Regions from separate parts of the Pseudoduganella sp. R-34 genome, predicted to be linked through region 1. Evidence: riboswitches for the same ligand, from Rfam matches in the RefSeq annotation. Region 1 holds a riboswitch; the other holds the start of a gene.

Region 1 (4,777 bases):
GCCTGCTGCACCGCCGATCCGGACATGGTTCCTGCCTGCGCGCACTGCGGCTCCCTTTTTATTAAATCGATCGATTGAATAATTCAGGATACCGCGGAAAAGCGCGCCTGCGCAAGCCTGTTGCGTTGCTGCGGCACGACGCATGAAAAAAGCCCCGGCTGCCGCCAGTGGCGGGGCCGGGGCCGTCGCGTCGGCGGAGCCGACGCAGGTGCTTAAGGCACCAGGTTGAAGTTCACGTTGACCGCGTTGGCGACATTGATGTCGACCGCCGCGTTGGACAGCGTGGTGTAGCCGGTGGCGGAGGCATCCACCTTGTACATGCCGGTTGCCGGGATCGTGCCTGCGCTGGAGAATGCCAGCGGCAGGGTGGCGCTATAGGCGGCGTACTGCGGCGCGGCCAGCGGCAGCTTGGTGATGCTGTAGGCGCCGGTGGCCAGGTCCGCATTGGTGTAACGCAGGGTGACGGTCGGGCCGCCGGTAATGGCTTGCTTGGCCGAGACCAGGGCCGATTCCGTGGCGCTGGCCGGGGTCAGCGTCGCGGTGCCGCTGATCGAGCCCATCAGGCTGGTGTTGGCCAGGGTGAAGGGCGCGCCGGTGGTGCTGATCGGGACCATGCCGGTGGTGGAGGTCACTGGCACGCCGCCCACCACGTAGGCCGCGTGGGTGTTGGAGGTGATCACCACGTCGTAGTTACCGAGAGGCAGGCGTGGCAGCACGAATTCACCGGTGGCGCTTGGCACCGTCGCCGCCACCACGGCGCCGTTTTGCTGGGCGCTGACGGTGACGCCGTCGGACAGCGTCGACGTGGCAACGAAGCCGCTGATGCCGTTCAGTGCAGTCGGGATCACTTTAACGACCGGTTTCAGCGCGTACTTGCCATTGCCCTTGGTGACGATGGATTTGCAGGCGTCGAAATCCATCACCAGGTCGTAGCGCTGGCCCGCTTCCACGGTGAAGTCGGCATTCATCTTGATGCCGGACTGGACCGCGCTCGGGGTGTCGAGCGAGATCTCGGTGGTGGTGCCGCTGAGGACCACGGAGTTGGCAGTCGCGTTGCCGGTGTTCGGGTCCAGTACCAGGCGCACCTGGTTGTAGCGGCCTGCTGCCAACGAGGTCTGGCCCAGTGCATCCAGGGTGCCGTTGGTCAGGTTCAGCAGGTTGATTTTCTTGCCGGGCGACAGGGTGATGTCGGTCCAGCCGCTGTCGGTGTCGCTGGCGGTCGCGCTTGTGTTGACGCGTACTTTGTTGACCGTCACGTTGACGGCATCGAAGCCGCAGGCCGGTGCGTCGGTAATCGACACGCCCAGGGTGCCCATGGTCTGGACCGGCGGGGCGTCGCCGCCGCCACCGCCGCCGCAGGCCGAGAGCAAGAGGGATGTCAGTGCGAGTGGAAGCAGGGAGACTTTGGAGTTCATGGTGTTGCCTCTCGAAGTAGTTATTGGTGCTCTTCCATTATCGGAACCGAGAGGAAAAACGCTATGTGCGATTACGCACATAGTAACGAATTGTTACACTTGCAGATGGCAAGTAACTGAGCGGTTCCGCCTTGTGTTGGCGCATGGCAACACAGCCATCCCGCACTCCTATGGGCAGTTGACATTCCACGCGGTGAGCTCCGCGCGCGACGGCCGCACCGTCACGTCTACCTTGCTGCCGATATCGCTTTCGTAAGCAAGCAGGAACATGCCATCGGGACTGCGGCCCAGTGCGCGCAACTGGAAATTGCGCGAGCGCGTTGGTGCGCAACTGGTGTTGCCGGCCATGAGCAGGCGAGCGCGCTGCAGCAGTTCGCCCTGGGCCTGGATCAGGCGCAGCATGTCGATCTCGGGCAGTGGCGCGCGCAGTTCGACCATCGTGGCCGGCGGCGTGCCGCAGCTGGTGGTGTGGTGAATCCAGACATGCTGGCTGCTGTCGGCGCTCCAGCTGTCGTCGGCCTGCTGTGCGTAGCGGGTGCGCGTGACGCGGCACAGCGGCAGCACCAGGCGCACCGGCGGCGCGTCGCTGCTAGCGCTGGCAATCCATTTTCTTCCATCGTGTCCGCGCTCAATGCGCAGCGGCGGAACGGGCGCGCCCGGCGCGGTGCGCTGCATGAACTGTTCGAACGAGCGCTGCTCGGCCAGCGTTGGGGCGCGCGCATCGGCGCCTGGCGCCGCCATGGCGGCCTGCGCAGCCATCGCTGCCAGGAATACTACATATCGCATCCGGTCTCCTTTTAATGCGCACCGATTATAGATATAATCCGCTCGCTGCCGAAAGGTGGCACACGCTAGGGGTCCTGTGCGCGCGGTTCGATACCGGGTGCGCGGGTGAGAAATACCCTCCGAACCTGATCTGGATAATGCCAGCGAAGGGAAGCTTCAGGATACGCAGCGGCTGCGCCTACACGGCGCAACCGCAAGCGCAACCTAACCTCCTTTGCTGGCTCCTGCGCCAACAAAGGAGCCAAAATGAACGCCAATCCAACCTTCCTCGCCGCCCAGGCCGAGGTCGACTCCGCAGCCGTTACCCCGCTGCCGAATTCCCGCAAGATCTATGTTACCGGTAGCCGCCCGGACCTGCGCGTGCCGATGCGCGAAATCAGCCTGTCCGGCGACAACGCACCGGTCACCGTGTACGATTGCTCCGGCCCGTACAGCGATCCGGACGCCACCATCGACATTCGCAAGGGTTTGGGCACGCCGCGCGCCGCCTGGATCGCCGAGCGCGACGACACCGAATTGCTGGCCGGCCCGACTTCCGATTACGGCCGCCTGCGCCTGGCCGACCAAAAGCTCGACGCGCTGCGCTTCGAGCTGCACCGCCAGCCGCGCCGCGCCCAGGCCGGCCGCAACGTAACGCAGATGCACTACGCGCGCCAGGGCATCGTCACGCCGGAAATGGAATACGTGGCGATCCGCGAAAACCTGCGCCGCAAGGAATACCTGGCCGGCCTGCGTGCCCAGGGCGAGAAGGGCCAGCGCATGGCCGACCTGCTGGGCCGCCAGCACCGTGGCGAATCGTTCGGCGCCGCCATCCCTGAGGAGATCACGCCGGAATTCGTGCGCCAGGAAATTGCCCGCGGCCGCGCCATCATCCCAGCCAACATCAACCACCCGGAACTGGAGCCGATGATCATTGGCCGCAATTTCCTGGTCAAGATCAACGCCAATATCGGCAACTCCGCCGTCACCTCCTCGATCGGGGAGGAAGTGGAGAAGATGACCTGGGCCATCCGCTGGGGCGGCGACACCGTGATGGACCTGTCCACCGGCAAGCATATCCACGAAACGCGCGAGTGGATCGTGCGCAACTCGCCGGTGCCGATCGGCACCGTGCCAATCTACCAGGCGCTGGAAAAGGTGAACGGCAAGGCCGAAGACCTGACCTGGGAAATCTTCCGCGACACCCTGATCGAACAGGCGGAGCAGGGCGTCGACTACTTCACCATCCACGCCGGCGTGCTGCTGCGCTACGTGCCGCTGACGGCCAACCGCATGACCGGCATCGTGTCGCGCGGCGGTTCGATCATGGCCAAGTGGTGCCTGGCGCACCATCAGGAAAACTTCCTGTACACGCACTTCGAAGAGATCTGCGAAATCATGAAGGCCTACGACGTGAGCTTCTCGCTGGGCGACGGCTTGCGTCCCGGCTCGGTGTGGGATGCCAACGATGCGGCGCAGCTGGGCGAGCTGAAAACCCTGGGCGAACTGACGCAAATCGCCTGGAAGCACGACGTGCAGGTGATGATCGAAGGCCCTGGCCACGTGCCGATGCAGCTCATCAAGGAGAACATGGACCTGCAGCTGGAACAGTGCAGCGAGGCGCCGTTCTACACCCTGGGCCCGTTGACCACCGATATCGCGCCGGGCTACGACCACATCACCTCCGGCATCGGCGCCGCGCAGATCGGCTGGTACGGCACCGCCATGCTGTGCTACGTGACGCCGAAGGAGCACCTGGGCCTGCCGAACAAGGCCGACGTCAAGGAAGGCATCATCACCTACAAGATCGCGGCTCACGCGGCGGACCTGGCGAAGGGCCATCCGGGCGCGCAGATCCGCGACAACGCGCTGTCGCTGGCGCGCTTTGAATTCCGCTGGGAAGACCAGTTCAACCTGGGCCTGGACCCGGACCGCGCGCGCGAATTCCACGACGAGACCCTGCCGAAGGATTCGGCCAAGGTGGCGCACTTCTGCTCCATGTGCGGCCCGCATTTCTGCTCGATGAAGATCACGCAGGAAGTGCGCGACTTCGCTGCCAAGGGCATGCAGGAAAAATCGATCGAGTTCGTCAAGGGCGGCGCGAACATCTACCGCGAGCAAGCATGATCGAGATTGAACTGAATGGCGCCGCGCATGCGGTGCCGCCGCAGCAGACGCTGGACCAGCTGATCGATTCGCTCGAGCTGACCGGCCAGGCGCTGGCGCTGGCGGTCAACCGCCAGGTAGTCCCGCGCCAGCGCTGGCCGCAGGTCGCGCTCAACCACAACGATAAAGTAGACATCGTCCGCGCCATCGGCGGGGGCTAAAAAGGGGAGACTGCAAATGCAAGACAAACCATTGGTTATCGCAGGCAAGGAATACAACTCGCGCCTGCTGGTCGGCAGCGGCAAGTACAAGGACCTGCCGCAGACCCGCGAAGCCACGCTGGCGGCGGGCGCGGAAATCATTACGGTGGCGATCCGCCGCGTCAACATCGGCCAGGACCCGCAAGCGCCCAGCCTGCTGGACCATGTGCCGCCGCACGAATTCACCATCCTGCCGAATACGGCCGGCTGCTACACGGCGCAGGACGCCGT
Region 2 (4,777 bases), 3.3 Mb from region 1:
AGGTGTGGTCCTGCGGCGGCAGTGCTTCGGGATCGTCCAGGCTGGCGGTGGTGATGTCCAGTTCGCCGGGCGTGCTGTCATCGGCAAAGGTGAGGTGGGTGCCGCAGACGCCGCAGAATTCGCGCGTCACGCCGGGGCTGGAATGGTAGATGGCGGGCTTGCCGCGCACATAGCGAAACTGTGTGCGCGGTACGCTGAACCAGGCCACGCTTGGCGCGCCGAACAGGCGGCGGCACATCGAACAATGGCACCAGGTGCAATTCAACACCGGCGCGTCTGCCTCATACTGCACTGCGCCGCAAAAACAGCCGCCCGTGTACATAGGGATCTCCCTACTCCAGCAATTTGGTCATGAGCAGTTCCGCCGAGCCGTAGCCAAACAGCGAATCGCTCTCCAACCCCTCCGTGTCGTATGGCACGGACACTTCGCGCTCCGGCTTGGCCGGATCGTCGCCGTACGTTGCCTGCCAGGCGCGCTTCAAGGCATCGGCGCGGCGGATGAACATCGGCACCGGCCAGTCGATGCGCTGGAAACCGATGGTATTGCCGATCACCGGCCAGCGCCCGTTGGCCAACGCGATGTCGCCGGTACGGATCACCTTCAGCGCATCGTTCGCCTTCAGCTGCTGCACGTCCGCCAGGGTCGGCAGCGTCCAGTGGGTCGGCCCGAACAGGTAGGCCAGCATGACCTTTCCTTGCGGTGACAGGCGGGCCACCAGTCCGGTGGCATAGCCGCCATTTCTAAGCGGGATGGCAAACCAGCTGCCCTCCCGGTACGGCTGCAACTTCATCGACTTCCTTTCTCGAAGTCGGGGTCAGGTCTGGCAATCGGACACGGGCTCGACCGTAGGCGTCGCCTACGGTCGAGCCCGTGTCCGATTGCCAGACCTGACCCCGACTTTAATCACCATAGTGGTACTGCGCGGCGATCGGTCCCGCCTTGAACAGCGCTTCCTTCATTTCCTTGTCCATTTTCGGGTCGCGCCGGCGCACCCATTCCAGCAGCATTGCGATCTGCTTGCGCGTGGAATCGCGGTGGCTGGCCATGACCAGCTTCAGCTCGGGGTCGGTGCACGTTTCGATGCGCTGGTTTTGCAAGTCCAGCATCTCGATCTTCTCACTCAACGACGTTAGCGCCCGGTGCATGTCCAGCACCTGGGCATTCAAATAGTCGCGCGGCTCGACCACGTGTTCCTGTGTCATCTCACTCTCCTTAGGCATGCGGGTACACGCATTGTCAGCCTGCGGCGCGGATTTCTCAAGTGTAGCAAGGCGTCCTGCGGGGTGTCGCACGGATGGGCGAGATTTGCGCGATAATGCCCGGCACTATGCAAAACTTTGAATTCCACAATCCAACCCGTGTCATCTTCGGCGTGGGTCAAATTGCCTCCTTGGCAAAACATATTCCTTCCAATGCACGCGTATTGATGCTCTACGGTGGCGGCAGCATCAAGTCGAACGGCACGTACGACGAAGTGCGCGCGGCCCTGGCAGATCACACCGTGCTCGAGTTCTCCGGCATCGAGCCAAATCCGCGCTATGAAACCTTGATGGAAGCAGTCGAGCTGATCCACCGCGAAAACATCGATTTCCTGCTGGCTGTAGGCGGCGGTTCTGTTGTCGACGGCACAAAATTTGTTGCCGCGGCGGCGGCATATGACGGCGATGCCTGGGACATCCTGAAAATCGGCGGCAAAGTGATCAAGGCTGCCCTGCCCTTTGGCGCCGTACTGACCCTGCCGGCTACCGGCTCGGAAATGAATAGCGCCAGCGTGATCAGCCGCGCCGAGACAAAGGAAAAGCGCGCCTTCATGAGCCCGCATGTTTATCCGCGCTTCTCGGTGCTGGACCCGGCCAAGACCCTGACCCTGCCGCTGCGCCAGGTCGGCAACGGTGTGGTCGATGCCTTCGTCCACACCACCGAACAATACCTGACCTACCCGGCCAATGCGCCGGTACAGGACCGCTTTGCCGAAGGCTTGCTGCAAACGCTGCTGGAACTGGGCCCGCAAGTGCTGGCGCGCCCGGACGACGTGGAAGTACGCGCCAACATCATGTGGACCGCCACCATGGCGCTGAATGGCCTGATCGGCGTCGGCGTACCGCAGGACTGGGCGACCCACAGCATCGGCCACGAACTGACCGCGCTGTTTGGCCTCGACCATGCGCAGACGCTGGCGATAGTCCTGCCGGGCATCCTGCAGATTCGGCGCGAAGCCAAGCGCGGCAAGCTGCTGCAGTATGCCGAACGTGTCTGGGGCCTGCATGCCGGCAAGGGCACCGACGATGAGCGCATCGACGCGGCCATCGGCAACACGCGCGCCTTCTTCGAGCAGATGGGCGTGCCGACCCGCTTGTCCGGCTACGGCCTGGGCGCGGAAGCGATCGACGCCACCGTCGCTGCCATGGAAGCTGCCGGCCTGACGGGCCTGGGCGAACGCCGCGATATCACGCCTGCCGACGTGCGCAAGGCGCTGCAACTGAGCCTGTAGTACAATACCGCCTCGCTAGGGGTCCTCGCGCATGTGCGCGGGGTGAGAAATACCCTCCGAACCTGATCTGGATAATGCCAGCGAAGGAAAGCGTAGATGGTTGAAGGCCCGCAGCCCCGGGGCCTGCTCTCACCCTCGTGCTCTCCCGCTGGCGCATAACGTACAGCTTGAGCACAAACATGAATAGCACTCGCCTCACACTGGCCGCACTGGCCATTGCTTCCGCCTTCGCCCCTGCCGCCCATGCGCAGGACCAGAAAATGACCGAAGTGGTCATTACCGCCAACCGCGTGGCCGCCGAACGCGCGTCCGTGGCCGGTTTCAGCGACCAGCCCTTGCTGCTGACGCCTGCTTCCGTCACCGTACTGACTCGCGAACAGATTCAAGACCTGAACATCGGCACTACCACTGACGCCGTCAAGTACGACGCCAGCATCGGTGACGCGTACAACGCCGTTGGCTATGCCGAGCAGTTCTCGATTCGCGGCTTCAAGCTGAATAACGCCAACTCCTACCGCAAGGATGGCCATCCGATTTCCGGCGATACCCAGATCCCGCTGGAGAACAAGGAAAGCATCGAAGTGCTGCGCGGGCTGGCCGGCCTTCAGCAAGGCGTCGCGGCGCCAGGCGGCGTAGTGAACTACGTGACCAAGCGTCCAACCGAGAACAACCTGCGTTCCGTGCAGTTCAAAGTGAGCGAGCGTGGCTCCGTGCTGGGCACGGTGGACCTGGGCGGCCGGTTCGAAGATAGCCGCTTCGGCTACCGTTTCAATGCTGCGGGTGAACGCATGCGCTCCATCATCAAGGGCGCGAACGGCCATCGCAGCTTCGTATCCGGCGCTTTCGATTTCCGCATCAGCCCTCAGGCGTTGCTGCAAATCGATGCCGATTACCAGAAGAAGTCGCAGAAGTCGGCGCCAGGCTTCCAACTGATCGGCGGTACCAATCTGCCGGTGGTCGATGCTGACACGTTCCTGAATGACCAGCCTTGGGCCAAGCCGGTGGAGACTGAATCCAGCAATATCGGCGTCAACTTCCAGTACCAGCTGTCGCCCGAGTGGAAAGCCACCCTGAGCGCCAACCAGCACCGCTTCAAGCGCGACGACTACACGGCCTTCCCATACGGCTGTGAGAACGAGTTGTTGTGGCCAGGCTATTGCACCAATGGCGACTACGATGTTTACGATTACCGCAGCCTTGGTGAAAAGAAGAAGCCGCTGTCTGCCAAGGCGCTGTTGAATGGCCGCTTCGCGACCGGTTCGATTCGCCATGAACTGACTGCCGGCCTGTCCTTCTTCAGCAACCACGAGAGCTGGGGCGATTACGTATACGAGAAAGCAGGCGTCAGCAATATCTATCACCCAGTTGCAGTGCCAATGACCGACAAGCAGGTTGGCCCGGTTTCCGAGCGCCGCAATGATCATGAGCGTTCCGCCTTTGTGCAGGATGTCATCGGCCTGACCGATCAGCTGGCGCTGCATGCCGGCGTGCGTTACGCTTCCCTGCGCCGCAATGAGGTTGACGTGGTCCCGGTTCGCGAGAATTTCTGGCTGCCGAATGTGTCGCTGGTATTCAGCCCGACCGCCAAGCTGTCCTACTATGCGAACTACGCCCAAGGCCTGCAGTACGGTGGCGTAGCCCCACTCGGCACTTCCAACTACCCGCACGCCCTGGCGCCGGGCAAGTCCAAGCAGGTGGAACTGGGCGCGAAGGCTGAAATCAACGGCATCTCCCTGTCGACCGCGCTGTATCAGATCGATCAGGGCCTGGAGTTTACCGACCCGGTTTCCAACGCATTCGTGCGCAGCGGCCAGGAACGTCATCGCGGCCTGGAATTTACTGCGCAAGGCAAGGTGACTCGTGACCTGCTGCTGGGTGCTTCGATGGCGGCCATCCGCGCGAAGCAGGAAGACACCGGCCTGGCCGAACTCGATGGCAAGCGCGTGACCAATGTGCCGAACTTCAAGTCCACTGTGTGGGCTGATTACGCTGTGGCCGAAGTGCCTGGCCTGAAGCTGAATGCGAACTGGAGGTTCTCCGGCCGTAAGGCGTTCGACCAGGAGAACAAGAGCATGGTGCCTTCCTACCACGTGGTCGACCTGGGCGGCTCTTACGCAACACGCGTGAGCGGTTCGACGGTGATCCTGCGCGCGCAGGTGAAGAATGCGTTCGACAAATTCTACTGGCGCGATGTGACGCCGGAGCTGGGCGGCTACCTGTTCCCTGGTTCGCCGCGCACCTTCCAGCTGTCGGCGCAGGTGGACTTCTAAATTTGCAATGCGGAG

The links. Region 1 has a riboswitch for thiamine pyrophosphate ahead of thiC (phosphomethylpyrimidine synthase ThiC). Riboswitches for the same ligand answer to the same signal wherever they lie in the genome.
Region 2: linked by a shared signal. The riboswitch ahead of ACN9MW_RS22010 (TonB-dependent siderophore receptor) and the one ahead of thiC (phosphomethylpyrimidine synthase ThiC) in region 1 are both predicted to bind thiamine pyrophosphate.

What each region holds. Positions count from the first base shown of each region.
Region 1 is NZ_CP184572.1:1,466,796-1,471,572, forward strand. It holds gene ACN9MW_RS06810 (acyclic terpene utilization AtuA family protein) at 1-45, opposite strand, end outside; gene ACN9MW_RS06815 (DUF4382 domain-containing protein) at 213-1,415, opposite strand; gene ACN9MW_RS06820 (hypothetical protein) at 1,584-2,201, opposite strand; TPP riboswitch at 2,259-2,370, shown strand; gene thiC (phosphomethylpyrimidine synthase ThiC) at 2,448-4,307, shown strand; gene thiS (sulfur carrier protein ThiS) at 4,304-4,507, shown strand; gene ACN9MW_RS06835 (thiazole synthase) at 4,524-4,777, shown strand, end outside.
Region 2 is NZ_CP184572.1:4,815,644-4,820,420, forward strand. It holds gene ACN9MW_RS21990 (GFA family protein) at 1-322, opposite strand, end outside; gene ACN9MW_RS21995 (Imm26 family immunity protein) at 333-791, opposite strand; gene ACN9MW_RS22000 (ferritin) at 901-1,203, opposite strand; gene ACN9MW_RS22005 (iron-containing alcohol dehydrogenase) at 1,329-2,492, shown strand; TPP riboswitch at 2,500-2,598, shown strand; gene ACN9MW_RS22010 (TonB-dependent siderophore receptor) at 2,672-4,762, shown strand.